2 regions of the Mesorhizobium sp. B2-4-13 genome follow, and region 2 is predicted to be linked to the other one. Evidence: predicted binding sites of a transcription regulator. Region 2 holds the regulator's gene; the other holds the start of a gene.
What was found. The regulator PhoB, encoded in region 2, activates phosphate uptake and scavenging genes when phosphate is short. The targets are predictions, from matches to a motif close to TGTCATNNANCTGTCAT.

Region 1 (6,931 bases), on a different contig from region 2:
GTCATCGGCGCCCTGGTCGATGACCTTGAGCACATCGTCGGGGCCGATAATCGACGCGGTGACCTGCACGCCGCCAGTGCCCCAGCCATAGGGCATCGGCATTTCGCGCGAGGCGAACGGCACCTGGTAGCCCGGAATGGCGATGCCCTTGAGGATCGCGCGGCGTATCATCCGCTTGGTCTGCTCGTCGAGATAGGCGAAGTTGTAGGTGGCGATGTCTGTCGGTTGCGCAGTCATTCCGCTGCCTCCTTTTTTTCTTCCGCCTTCGCTGGATTCTCGCGTGCTTCGTACTCGGCGCGCATGCGACGTACGAGATCGAGTTCGGCCTGGAAGTCGACGTAGTGCGGCAGCTTCAGGTGCTCGACGAAGCCGGTGGCCTGGACATTGTCGGAGTGCGAGATGGCGAACTCCTCGTCCTGGGCGGCGGCGACGATATCCTCGCCGAGCTCGGAGGCGCGCAAGGCGCGGTCGCAGAGCGCCATGGCCATCGCCTTGCGTTCGCTCTGGCCGAAGACGAGGCCGTAGCCGCGGGTGAATTGCGGCGGCGCCTTGGCCGAGCCCTTGAACTGATTGACCATCTGGCATTCGGTGACGCGCACCGTGCCGAGCGGCACGGCGAAGGGCAGTTCGGGAACGTCGAGTTCCAGCTCGACCTCGCCGATGCGGATTTCGCCGACGAAGGGATGGTTGCGGGCATAGCCGCGCTGGGTGGAATAGCCGAGCGCCAGCAGAAAACCCTCGTCGCCGCGCGACAGTGCCTGCAGGCGGATGTCGCGCGCCATCGGGAATTCCAGCGGCTCGCGGGTGATGTCGCCGGGCACATGGTCCTGCGGCATCTGGCCATCCGGTTCGATCAGACCTTCACGGGCGAGGATCGCCGAGACGCGCGGCATCGCCTGCGCTTCCGTCTCGCGCTGCAAGGGCTCGGCGACATCGGCGCCAGCGGCAAGTTCAGGGTCGAGCAGCCGATGCGTGTAGTCGAAGGTCGGGCCGAGCAACTGGCCGCCTGGCAGATCCTTGTAGGTCGCCGAGATGCGCCGTTCGACCAGCATGGCGCCGGTGTCGATCGGCTTGCTGTAGCCGAAGCGCGGCAGCGTTGTGCGATAGGCGCGGACCAGGAAGATCGCCTCGATCATGTCGCCGCGCGCCTGCACGATGGCTAGCGCGGCCAGTTCCCTGTCATAGAGCGAGCCTTCGCTCATCACCCGGTCGACGCCGAGCGCCAGCTGTTCCACGATCTGGTCGAGGCGAAGTGCGGGCACCGAGCGGTCGCCGCGCCGGCGGTCGGCAAGCAGGCTGTGGGCGTTGGCAATGGCGGCTTCGCCACCTTTTACCGCGACATACATCTTACGCCTCCATCGTCTTGATACGCGTCGTGCGCGGCAGGCAGGCTATGCGGTCCGATGTGGCGAGGATGATGTCGACGCCGCGCGGAAAGCGCCTGATATTCTGCTTCCACTGCTCGACGAAATGGCGCGGCATCTGTGCCGGCGCGATCGTGGCGCTGGTTTCAATGCCCGGGCCTTCCAGCAAGAGCGGGGTCCCTGAAGTGAGATCGCCGACCTGCAGGATCAGCGTCGTCGATCGGTCGGGATAATCCTGCGTGCCCTGTGCAAAACCGTCGAGCGCCATCATCTCGGCCGGCGTGGCAACAAACGCGAAATGCGCGTCGGCCGGCGTGTTGGCCAGCGGCGCGCCCGTATGGAACCCAAGCCAGGACCCGATCGCGGCGGAGGCATGCAGGGCAGGGTCGAGCCAGAGCGGCGTGTCGTTGTCGCATAGCGCCAGTGCTACGGCGCCCGACGTCGCCGAGAGCGGAGCCGGCGGGCGGGCCAGGGGTGGCAAGGGGTGGACACTGCCCGGCCGCGCCATGGCATCCATGACGGCCCGAAACACGGTCTGAGCGTTGAAGACCGGATCGGCGAAACCGCCCTCGATCGATTGCGCAGCGATATCCATCAATCTTCTCCGCGAACCATGGTGAAGAAATCCACCTTCGTTGCCGCCGTCTCGGCGCGGCGTTTTTCCTGGGCAGCGGTGAGAGCCGAGCGTAAAGGCGTAATGAGCCTGGTCTCGACCTCGGTGCGGCGGGCAGGGTCCTGCCAGAGCGCGTCGGCTATTGCTCCCAGCTTCGCCTTCTGCTTGTCGCGGCCAAGCGCGTAACAATGGCCGACCTGCCCGGATGGCAGCCGGACAGTAGCACGCGTGACGGTCGCCTCGCCGACATTGAAGGGCGCGCCGCCGCCGCCGATGCGGCCACGAAGCGTGACAAGGCCCGTCTCGGGACCGCGCAGAAGTTCGGCTTGCGAAGGCAGGCCGGACTCGTTCCAGAGCCGGACGATGTCGTCGCCGCTCGATTGCGCCAGCGTCGCCATGGCGGCCTTGCGCTCGGCCTGGTCGCGGCCTTCCTGTCCTCGCATCGCCAACTTCCTCTCAGCTAAATTTGTCTATTGATATAGACAACTATACAAATATACATGTTACCTAACGCGAGTCCATGACGGGTGCGTGACAGGCCGGGGGCAAAACATGATCGGGCATGATGTGGCCGACAGCATCGAGCGGCGCAGCGGCGTCTCACTGTGGCGCCAGATCGCCGACAGGATCCTGCAATCCATCGCCGCCGGCGATTTCGCCGAAAACGCCGCGCTGCCGCCCGAAGTCGCGCTGGCCGAGCGCTACGGCGTCAACCGTCACACCGTACGCAGCGCCATATCGGCCCTCGTGCAGGAGGGCGTGCTGCGGGCCGAGCAGGGACGCGGCACCTTCGTCCTGTCACGCAAGCGGCTGTCCTATCCGATTGGCGCGCGGACACGCTTTTCGACTGGCCTGCAGGGGCAGACGTCGGAACGGCACATCGTGCTGCTCGCTTCGTCGGTCGAGCCCGCCAGCCAGCGCGTGGCCGAAGGCCTTGGCCTTGCCAGGGGTGCCGAGGTGATCCGGTTGGAGACACGCGGCGAGGCTGACGGACGGCCAGTGTCGCGCGCCGCTGGATGGTTCGATGCCCGGCGCTTTGCCGGCATCGACAAGGCGATGGCGCAAACCGGTTCTATCACCGCCTCGCTCGCACGTTTCGGTATCGACGATTATCTCAGGCAATCGACCGTGCTCTCGGCGCGCCATGCCGACGCCGCCGATCTCGCCGATCTCGATCTGCAGCCGGGCGCCATCGTGCTGGTCACGGTTGCGGTCAACGTCACACCCGACGGCCAGCCGATCCAGTTTTCGGAGTCGCGTTTTCCGGCCGAGCGGGTGGAGTTGAAGCTGTCGGCGCTGTAGGGCTATCCGATCTCGATCACGGCCTTGATCAGGCCCGACTTTTCATGCGCCCAGCGTGCGAGATCTCCTGGCGTATCGGCCAGCGTGGTGCGGTGGGTGACAAGCTTGGCCAACGGCACGGCACCATTGCGGATCGAGGCCGCGACATGGTCGAAGTCGGCGCGCAACGCATTGCGGCTGCCGATCAATGTCATTTCTCGCTTGTGGAACTCGGGATCGGAAAAAACAATATCGTCCTTGACGACGCTGACCAGCACCAGCGCTCCGCCATGCGCGACGTGGGCAAAGGCCGATTGAACCGATCGCGTGTTGCCGGTGGCGTCGAAGACTACGTCGAAGCCTTCGCCGTCGGTCGCATCACGCACCAGATCGGACACGGGTCCTTGCGAGCCGTCGAGAATCGAAAAGCCGAGTTCACTCGCCGCGAAGACCAGTCTTTCGGTGCTCATATCGAGAAGTGTCACATCCAACCCGGCAATGCGGGCGAAGATGGCGGTGCCGAGCCCGATCGGGCCGGCGCCGATGACCAGGGTGCGGGCGCCAGGCTCGGCCCGGGCGCGCCGGACGGCATGCGCCCCGATGGCCAGGAATTCGACGGCGGCGGCGTCGGCGAGCGACAGGCCGTTGGTGGGATAGAGATTCTTAGCCGGCACCAGGATCTGTTCGCACATGGCGCCGTCGCGGTGCACGCCGAGCACTTCGATCCTGACACAGCAATTGGGCTTGCCGTGCCGGCAGGCGATGCATTTGCCGCAGGCAAGGTAGGGGTTGATGATCACCGGTTCGCCAAGGGCGAGGTCGACGCCTTCGCCCCGCTCGGTCACTGTGCCGGAGACTTCATGGCCCATGATGCGGGGATAGGCGAGGAAAGGGTGCTTACCCTCGAAGATATGGTAGTCGGTGCCGCAGATGCCGACATGACTGACCGCCACCAGGGCCCAGCCGGGAGGCGGGGCGCCGGGAGCCGGGTGGTCTTCGACAGCAAGGTCGCCGGGCGAGCGGCAGACGACGGCTTTCATGCTTTGATCCAGTCTGTTCAAGAAATCGCCGGCCCGCGCCAGGCCGGCGATCGATTGGAATGCGTCATTTGCCGCGGCGGCGCAGTCCGTCGAAGTAGACGATGATGATGATCAGCGCGCCGGTGATGATGCGCTGCCAGAACGAGTTGACGTTGAGCAGGTTGGCGCCGTTGTTGATGGTGGCCAGGATGAAGGCGCCAAGCAGCGGCCCGTGCACCGAGCCGACCGCGCCGAACAGCGAGGTGCCGCCGATGACCGAAGAGGCGATCGCCTGCAGTTCCCAGCCCTCGGCCTGGGTCGGGTTGCCGATGCCGATGCGGGCGGCGAGCAGCACGCCGACGAAGGCCGCGCACAGGCCGGACAGCGTGTAAGCCATGTAGATGGTGCGCTGGACATTGACGCCGGACAGGCGCGAGGCCTCGGCGTTGGAGCCGACCGAAAAGAGGTAGCGGCCCCAACGGCTGTGATGCAGGAAGACATAGGCGGGCACACCCACCAGGATCACCATCCAGAACAAATTGGGAATGCCGATAAAGGAATTGCGCGAGAAGGCGGTAAAGCTGTCGCTGTTGATGTTGATCGAGTTCCCGTTGGTCATCAAAAGGCCGATGCCGCGCAGCGAGGTCAGCGTCGCCAGCGTGATGATGAAGGGCGGCAAGCCCATCTTGACGATGCCGAAGCCATGGAAAAGGCCGATGGCGACACCGACGAGCAAGGTGATCAAGATGGCGACCGCGATCGGAACGCCGGCATTGATCAGCATGGCGACGACGACGGTGGCGAAGCCGACCACCGCGCCGACCGACAGATCGATGCCGCCGGTGATGATGACGAAGGTCTGGCCGACCGCCATGATGGCGATCATCGAGCCCTGCCGCAGAAGATTGGCGATGTTGTTGCCCGAGGCGAAGCTTGGCGTCGCCAGGGACAGGACGATCCAGAGCAGCACCAGCAGCGCCAGCAGCGTCAGCCCGAACAGGACGTTGTAGTTGCGCTTCGGTTTTTCGGCGGGGATCGCCTCGATGCTCATGTCTGTCCTCCCAGTTTTTCTTGTTTCTCGGCGAGCGCCTGCGTGAGAATGTCCTCGTGACTGGCGGTATGGAACCCGTGCGTGGCCACCAGCTTGCCGCGCCGGAACACGTGCAGCGTGTCGGCCAGTTCGTAGACCTCCGGCAAATAGGACGAGATCAGGATGATGCCGGCGCCCTTCGACAACAGCTCGCCGAACAGGCGATAGATCTCCGCCTTGGTGCCGACATCGACGCCGACCGTCGGTTCGTCGAAGATGAACAGCTTGGCGCCGTGCGCCAGCCACTTGCCGATGACGATCTTCTGCTGGTTGCCGCCCGAAAGGCTCGACGCCAGCGCCCCGCGCGTCGGCGTCTTGATCCTCAGGCCGGCGATCTGACGGTCGGCCTCGGCCTTCTCTTTCGCATTCGAGATCAACAGATTGCTGGAGATGCGCTTGTAGATCGGCAGGTTGAGGTTGAGGCCAACCGGCAAATTGAGGCAAAGGCCTTGGTCGCGGCGGCTTTCCGGCGCCAGTGCCATGCCGAGCTTGATCGCGTCGTGCTCGGAGTTGATCTGGACGTCCTTGCCTTCCCACAGGATCTGGCCGGCCGACTTCTTATGACGTCCATAGAGCGAGGTGACGAACTCGCTGCGGCCGGCGCCGATCAGTCCATAGAGGCCGACGATCTCACCGGCACGCACCGTCATCGAGATGTTCTCGAAGCCTTTGCCCGACAGGTTCCTTGTTTCGACGATCGGAGCGCCCGGCGTGAAATGCTCCTTGTGATAGACCTGTTCGATAGAGCGGTTGATCATCATCTTGACCAGCTCGGCATCATTGGTCTCGGCGATATTGCGTGTGCCGACCAGCGTGCCGTCGCGCAGCACGGAAACCCGGTCGGCGAGTTCGAAGACCTCCTCCATGCGATGGCTGATGTAGATGATCGTCACGCCTTCACCCTTCAGGCGCCGGATCAGCGTGAAAAGCTGGTCGGCCTCCTTGCGGGTGAGGTAGGCCGTGGGTTCGTCGAAGATCAGGAATTTGGTGCCGCGCACCGTGGCGCGGGCAGCGGCGATCAGCTGTTGCTGGCCGATGGTGAGATCACCCAGCACGACATGCGCCGGCAGGTCGAAGCCGAGATCGTCGATGATCGTCTGCGCTTCCCTGACCATGGCGCGCTGCTGCAGGATGCCGAAACGGGAATTTTCCTCGCCAAGGAACATGTTGGCGGCGACCGTCAGGTGACGGCACAGCACGACTTCCTGGTGCACGGCATTGATGCCGAGCGCCATCGCTTCATGCGGCGTCGCCAGGGCTGCCGGCTGCCCTTCCCAGAGGACCTCGCCAGAGGTGCGCGGCATGACGCCGGTCAGGAGTTTGATGAGGGTCGATTTGCCGGCGCCGTTCTCGCCGACGATGGCGTGGATTTCGCCTGACTTGAAGGCGAGATTGACCGGCTTCAGCGCATGGGTGCCGGGGTAGCGTTTTTCCAGCCCGCGCAGCTCGAGGATGGTCCTGCCAGGTTCCAGCACGGGGGCCGGATGCAGTTCCTGCGCCGTCGGCGTCATGACAATCCTCCCAGATTGGCCTCGCGGTTGGCATTCGGCGAGGCTGCGGTCGT
Region 2 (6,931 bases):
CAGTCGATCGGCTCGGGCGGCGGCATCAAGCAGGTCATCGCCAAGACCGTGACCTTCGGCGCCACCGACAAGCCGATGTCCGACGCCGATCTCGAAAAGAACGGCCTCGTGCAGTTCCCGATGGTGATGGGCGGCATCGTGCCGATCGTCAACCTCACGGGCATCAAGCCGGGCGAACTCGTCCTCGACGGCAAGACGCTGGCCCAGATCTATCTCGGCGCGATCACCACCTGGGACGATGCCGCGATCAAGGCCCTGAACCCCTCGCTCACCCTGCCGTCGACCGCTATCGCCGTCGTTCATCGTTCGGACGGCTCGGGCACGACCTTCAACTTCACTGACTACCTCGTGAAGCTCTCGCCCGACTGGAAGGACAAGGTCGGCTCGGATACGGCCGTCGAATGGCCGACCGGCGTCGGCGCCAAGGGCAGCGAAGGCGTTGCCAACACCGTCAAGCAGACCGACGGCGGCATCGGCTATGTCGAATATGCCTATGCCAAGCAGAACAATCTCTCCTACTCCAAGATGCTGAACGCCGCCGGCAAGGTCGTCGAGCCGTCGCTCGAATCCTTCGGCGCGGCTGCTTCGAACGCCGACTTCAAGGGCGCCAAGAACTTCAACGTCATCATCACCAACGAGCCGGGCGACGCCACTTGGCCGATCGCTGCCTCGACCTGGGTGCTGATCCACAAGACCCCGGACGATGCCGCGGCCACCGGCGAAGCGCTCAAGTTCTTTGCCTGGGCCTACAAGGACGGCAAGGAAACCGCCAAGGCGCTCGACTATGTGTCGATCCCCGATAGCGTCGTCGACCTGATCAAGGCTTCGTGGAAGGCCGACATCAAGGCCGACGGCAAGCCCGTCTACGCCGGCGAGTAATATCTTTCTGGAGGAGCGCCGCCCCGCGGCGCTCCTTTTCAATCAACACAAAGAGCCGAGCTTGACATGAGCGCTGCCCACGAAGCCTTGCCAGCCATTCGAGGTTCACGCGACGCCACCGTCAGACGGTTCGCGTTGACCGATTCGATCTTCCATGGGCTGACCCGCGCCGCCGCCATTCTCGTGCTGGTGCTGCTCGGCGGCGTCGCTATCTCGCTGTTCGCCGGTTCCTGGCAGGCACTGTCGACCTTCGGCTTCTCCTTTCTGACCACCGAGAGCTGGAATCCCGTCACCGAGAAATTCGGCGCCCTGGCGCCGATCTATGGCACCATCATCACTTCGGCCATCGCCATTCTGATCGCTGTGCCGCTCGGTATCGGCATCGCCATTTTTCTCACCGAGCTTTGCCCGCGTCCGCTCCGGCGCCCGATCGGCATGGCCGTGGAACTGCTGGCCGGCATCCCCTCGATCATCTACGGCATCTGGGGCCTGTTCGTGCTGGCACCGTTCCTGCAGACGACAGTGCAACCTTTCATCATCAACGTGTTCCACGGCATTCCCGGCCTTAACAGCCTGTTTGCCGGGCCTCCTTATGGCATCGGCCTGCTGACCTCGGCGATGATCCTGGCCATCATGATCCTGCCTTTCATCACCTCGATCACCAAGGATGTGTTCGATACGGTGCCGCCGGTGCTGAAGGAGTCCGCCTACGGCATTGGCTGCACGACCTGGGAGGTAACACGCCGGGTCGTCGTCCCCTACACCCGCATCGGCATCATGGGCGGCGTCATGCTTGCGCTCGGCCGTGCACTCGGTGAAACCATGGCGGTCACCTTCGTCATCGGCAACGCCCACCGGATCAGCGCCTCGCTGTTCGCGCCGGCAACGACGATCTCGGCAACCATCGCCAACGAATTCACCGAAGCCGTCGGCGATCTCTACACTTCCTCGTTGGTGGCGCTCGGCCTGATCCTGTTCGTCATCACCTTCCTCATCCTTGCCGTCGCCCGCTACATGCTGATGCGCATCGATGCCCGTACCGGAGTCTGACCGATGTCGACAGCCGCATCGCTTCACCAGAGCCGCAAGCGCAAGAACGGCGTGATGATGACGCTCTGCGTCATCGCCGCCGGCATCGGCCTTGCCTGGCTGGCGCTGATCCTCGGCGCGCTGCTCTATAAGGGCCTGTCGGGCGTTTCGCTCTCAGTGTTCACGGAAATGACCCCGCCGCCCGGTGATGCCGGTGGCCTGCTCAACGCCATCTACGGCAGCATCGTGATGACCATTATCGGCATCGTCGTCGGCACGCCGATCGGCGTGCTGGCCGGCACCTACATGGCCGAATATGGCCGCTTTTCGAAGCTCACCACCGTGGTGCGCTTTATCAACGACATCCTGCTGTCGGCGCCCTCAATCATCATCGGCCTGTTCGTCTACGAATTGATGGTACGGCCGATGGGGCATTTCTCGGCCATCGCCGGTGCCGTGGCACTGGCCATCCTGGTCATTCCCGTCGTGGTGCGTACCACCGAGGACATGCTCAACCTTGTGCCGAACGCTTTGCGCGAGGCCGGCACGGCGATTGGCGCGCCGCGCTGGGTGGTGATCCGTTCGGTGGCCTACCGCGCGGCGATGTCCGGCATCGTCACCGGCATATTGCTGGCCATTGCCCGCATTTCCGGCGAGACGGCGCCGCTACTCTTCACAGCGCTCAACAACCAGTTCTGGTCGAGCAATCTCAATGCGCCGATGGCCAGCCTGCCGGTGACCATCTTCCAGTTCGCTCTCAGCCCTTACGAGGAGTGGCAGCAACTGGCGTGGACCGGCGCACTCATAATCACATTGACGGTTCTCGCGCTCAGCATCTTTGCGCGCAGCCTGACCGGACGCAGAGAGGACAAATGAGCCAGATGTTGTCTCCAGACATGACGATTGCGACAGAGGCAGCCGCCAAGGCGAAGATCGAGGTCAAGAACCTCAATTTCTACTACGGCCAGTCGAAGGCGCTGAAAGACATCACCTTGTCGCTGCCCGAGCGCAGCGTGACGGCCTTCATCGGACCGTCGGGTTGCGGAAAGTCGACGCTGCTGCGCGTCTTCAACCGCATCTACGAGCTCTACCCCAAGCAGACCGCCGAGGGTCAGGTGCTGCTCGACGGCCAGAACGTTCTCGACCGCTCGCAGGACCTCAACCTGTTGCGCACCAAGATCGGCATGGTGTTCCAGAAGCCGACGCCGTTCCCGATGTCGATCTATGAGAATATCGCCTTCGGCGTCAGGCTCTATGAGAAGATCGGCAAGGCCGAGATGGACGGCCGTGTCGAGCAGGCGTTGAAACGCGCCGCGCTGTGGAACGAGGTCAAGGACAAGCTCAATGCCAGCGGCCTCAGCCTGTCGGGCGGCCAGCAGCAGCGGCTTTGCATCGCCCGCACCGTGGCGGTCAAGCCGGAGGTCATCCTGCTCGACGAACCGGCCTCGGCGCTCGACCCATTGTCGACCGCCAAGATCGAGGAATTGATCGACGAGTTGCAGGCCGACTACACGATCGTCATCGTCACCCACAACATGCAGCAGGCCGCGCGCGTCTCGAAGCAGACGGCTTTCATGTATCTGGGCGAGCTGGTCGAATTCGACAAGACCGAGAAGATCTTCACGTCGCCTCGCGAGAAGCGCACGCAGGACTACATCACCGGCCGCTTCGGCTGATCTCACGCATACGAGGACCAGGATCATGGCCGAACACACAGTCGCAGCCTTCGACGAGGATCTCGGACAGATCAGCAAGCTGATCAGCGACATGGGCGATCTCGCCGGCACGATGGTCGGCGGCGCCACCAAGGCGCTGCTGAATTCCGACAACGCGCTGGCACAGCGCGTCGTCTCCGACGACGCCATCATGGACGCGCGCCAGCGCGAACTCGATGATCGCGCCATCACCCTGATCGCCAAGCGCCAGCCGATGGCCGACGATCTGCGTCATGTCGTCGGCTCGATCCGCATGGCGGGCGATCTCGAACGCATCGGCGACCTTGCCAAGAACATCGCCAAGCGCGTCGGCTCGGTAGGCCTCACCGCCACGCCGCGCGACTTGTCGCATTCCATCGACTCCATGGCGCAGCTGGTGCTGATCCAGGTGCAGGGCGTCGTCGAGGAATATGCGGCCGGCGATGCCGCCGCCCTCGCCAAGCTCAGGAATGACGACGAACGCATCGACGTCAAATACACTTCGGTCTTCCGCGAACTCCTGACTTACATGATGGAGGATCCCCGCAACATCACGGCTTGTACGCATCTTTTGTTCTGCGCCAAGAATCTCGAACGCATCGGCGACCATGTGACCAACATCGCCGAGAATGCGTATTATGTGCTGACCGGCACGCAACTGCCCGCCAACCGTCCGAAGCAGGACGAGACGGCGATGTCGGTGCCGGCGGCTTGACGGCAGGGATGATCGATCGATGATCGCGCCACGCATCATGGTGGTGGAGGACGAGGAGCCGCTGGGCGTGCTCCTCCGCTACAACCTGGAGTCCGAGGGTTACCAGGTCGAGGTGGTGACACGCGGCGACGAAGCCGAGATACGCCTCCAGGAAAACGTGCCCGACCTGCTGGTGCTCGACTGGATGGTGCCGGCGGTTTCCGGCATCGAACTCTGTCGGCGCCTGCGCATGCGGCCCGAGACGGAGCGACTGCCGATCATCATGCTGACGGCGCGCGGCGAGGAGAGCGATCGCGTGCGCGGCCTCTCGACCGGCGCCGACGACTATCTGGTCAAGCCGTTCTCGACGCCGGAATTCATGGCCCGGGTCAAGGCGCTGCTGCGCCGCGCCAAACCGGAAGTGCTGTCCAGCGTGCTCAAGGTCGGCGACATCGTGCTCGACCGCGAATCGCACCGGGTCTATCGCAAGAAGAGCGAGATCCGGCTCGGACCGACCGAGTTCCGGCTACTCGAATTCATGATGCGCCATCCCGGCCGCGTGTTCTCGCGCAGCCAGTTGCTCGACAATGTCTGGGGCGAGACGATCTACATCGACGAGCGCACCGTGGATGTGCATGTCGGCCGCCTGCGCAAGGCGGTCAACAATGGCCGCATGCCCGATGTGATACGCACCATCCGTGGCGCAGGCTACGCAATCCGCGAGGATTGAGATCAGGCCACGTTCTTGCCGGATCTCACCTGCACGCCCGGCGCGAAAATCTCCTGGTCGACGAAGGTGAGCGCGCGCATGGCGCAGCCCTCGCGGATCAGCGGCAATTCGTTCGGCTCTGTATCGAAGGAAATCGATTTCGAATGCTGGCCGCCGGCGGTCTGGGCGATGGCCTCGCGCAAGGCCGGCTCGATCAGATCGAAGGCGGCGGCGCTGACGCCGACCATCGCAACCGGCGCCGGATCGATCAGCGCGAACAGGCTGCCAAGGCCATAGCCCAGCGCCTCGCCGGCCTTGCGATAGGCCTCGCGCTCCGGTCCGTCTCTTTCGCGCGCCGTAGCCGCCAATGCGCGCATGTCGGCGTCGCTGACGTCGACCGGTTTGGCGTCCTCACCCAGCTGTCCTGCATTACGCCAGATGGCATAGTTGCCGGCATAGGCCTCGACGCAGCCGCGCCGCCCGCAGCGGCAGAGCGCGCCGCCGGGGCGATGGATCATGTGGCCGAACTCGCCGCCCGAGGAATGGGTGCCGGTGAACAGCTCGCCCTTCAGCACCAGCCCCATGCCGATGCCGTGCGAGAGCAGGATGGCGATGAAGTCGTCGCGGTAGCGCTCGGGGTCGCGCCAGCGCAGCGCCACAGCCATCATGTTGCAGTCGTTCTCCATGGTGGCGGGGATGCCGAATTCGGCTTCGAGTATGTCGGCGAAGGCAATGTCCGTCTGCGGCGTGATCGGCGACCACAGCATGGCGCGCGCCTCGGTGTCGGTGATACCCTGGATCGCCAGCGCGATGCGGGCGATGCTGGCGACGTCGAGGTCGGGATCTTCGAGGCGGCGGCGGACGATGGCCACGCATTCGCCGATCAGCGCCTCGCGGGACATGGTCAGCGTGTCCAGCCGGCGCTGCTCCTCCGATATCACCTGGCCGGCGTAGTCGATGACGGCGACGGAGAGGAAATTCAGCGACAGCACCACGGTCATGACCGCCGCGGCCTCGGGGTTGAGACCAAGGCCAACCTGCGGCCGGCCGCGTTTCAGTGAGCCGGCCTCGTTCGGCTTGCCTTCGCTCAGGATACCTTCGCCGATCAGGTCGGCTGATATCGCCGATATGGTCGAGTGGCTCAGGGCGGTGGTGGCGGCGATCTCGGTGCGCGAGGGCTGGCCACCCCGGCGCACGGCTCCAATCACCATTGCGCGGTTGCGCCGGCGCAGATCGTCGTGGCGGATTCCGACCGACATGATTTCCCTCCCCGTCGCCGCGGTTCTTGACGCCCCCTCGAACACCTCCGGCAACGGGTCGAATACTGGCAGAAGCGGCTGGGGCTGTCATTTATTTATTGCGGGGCTCGAAAAAAGGCTTCCGGCACCTCAAAATCCGTCAGAATCGATGTTGACAGTGTTCCGGCGATGGACCAGTGTTTTTTCGAGGCTCGAAAAAATTAGGGCCTTTGTGCCGGCCTTAGGGCCAGTTTGGTCGCGCCACACGCGGGCGCAGGGAGGATATCATGAAGAGATTCACAGTCGCCATTCTGGCGGGTGTCGCCATGTCGCTGACGCTGGCGTCGGTCGCGCAGGCAAAGGACAAGGTCATCGGCGTGTCGTGGTCCAACTTCCAGGAGGAGCGCTGGAAGACCGACGAGGCGGCCATGAAGAAGGCGATCGAGGCCGCGGGCGACAAGTACATTTCCGCCGATGCGCAGTCCAATCCCGGCAAGCAGCTGACCGATGTCGAGAGCCTGATTTCGCAGGGTGCCAATTCGCTGATCATCCTGGCGCAGGACGCGTCGGCCATCGGCCCGGCGGTACAGAAGGCGCTCGACGAGGGCATTCCGGTCGTCGGCTATGACCGCCTGATCGAGAACAAGGACGTCTTCTACCTGACCTTCGACAACAAGGAAGTTGGCCG

Region 1: phnF (phosphonate metabolism transcriptional regulator PhnF) is a predicted target of PhoB. The motif match lies at 2,498-2,514, and genes of this name have one in related genera.

The regions. Positions count from the first base shown of each region.
Region 1 is NZ_VFVB01000002.1:739,908-746,838, reverse strand. Features, by position in the region: gene FJ936_RS07755 (alpha-D-ribose 1-methylphosphonate 5-phosphate C-P-lyase PhnJ) at 1-237, opposite strand, end outside; gene FJ936_RS07750 (carbon-phosphorus lyase complex subunit PhnI) at 234-1,346, opposite strand; gene phnH (phosphonate C-P lyase system protein PhnH) at 1,348-1,959, opposite strand; gene phnG (phosphonate C-P lyase system protein PhnG) at 1,959-2,420, opposite strand; gene phnF (phosphonate metabolism transcriptional regulator PhnF) at 2,530-3,279, shown strand; gene FJ936_RS07730 (zinc-binding alcohol dehydrogenase family protein) at 3,282-4,298, opposite strand; gene FJ936_RS07725 (ABC transporter permease) at 4,363-5,328, opposite strand; gene FJ936_RS07720 (sugar ABC transporter ATP-binding protein) at 5,325-6,878, opposite strand.
Region 2 is NZ_VFVB01000007.1:82,732-89,662, forward strand. Features, by position in the region: gene pstS (phosphate ABC transporter substrate-binding protein PstS) at 1-879, shown strand, start outside; gene pstC (phosphate ABC transporter permease subunit PstC) at 946-1,929, shown strand; gene pstA (phosphate ABC transporter permease PstA) at 1,933-2,784, shown strand; gene pstB (phosphate ABC transporter ATP-binding protein PstB) at 2,781-3,584, shown strand; gene phoU (phosphate signaling complex protein PhoU) at 3,610-4,317, shown strand; gene phoB (phosphate regulon transcriptional regulator PhoB) at 4,337-5,026, shown strand; gene FJ936_RS19755 (ROK family protein) at 5,029-6,264, opposite strand; gene xylF (D-xylose ABC transporter substrate-binding protein) at 6,531-6,931, shown strand, end outside.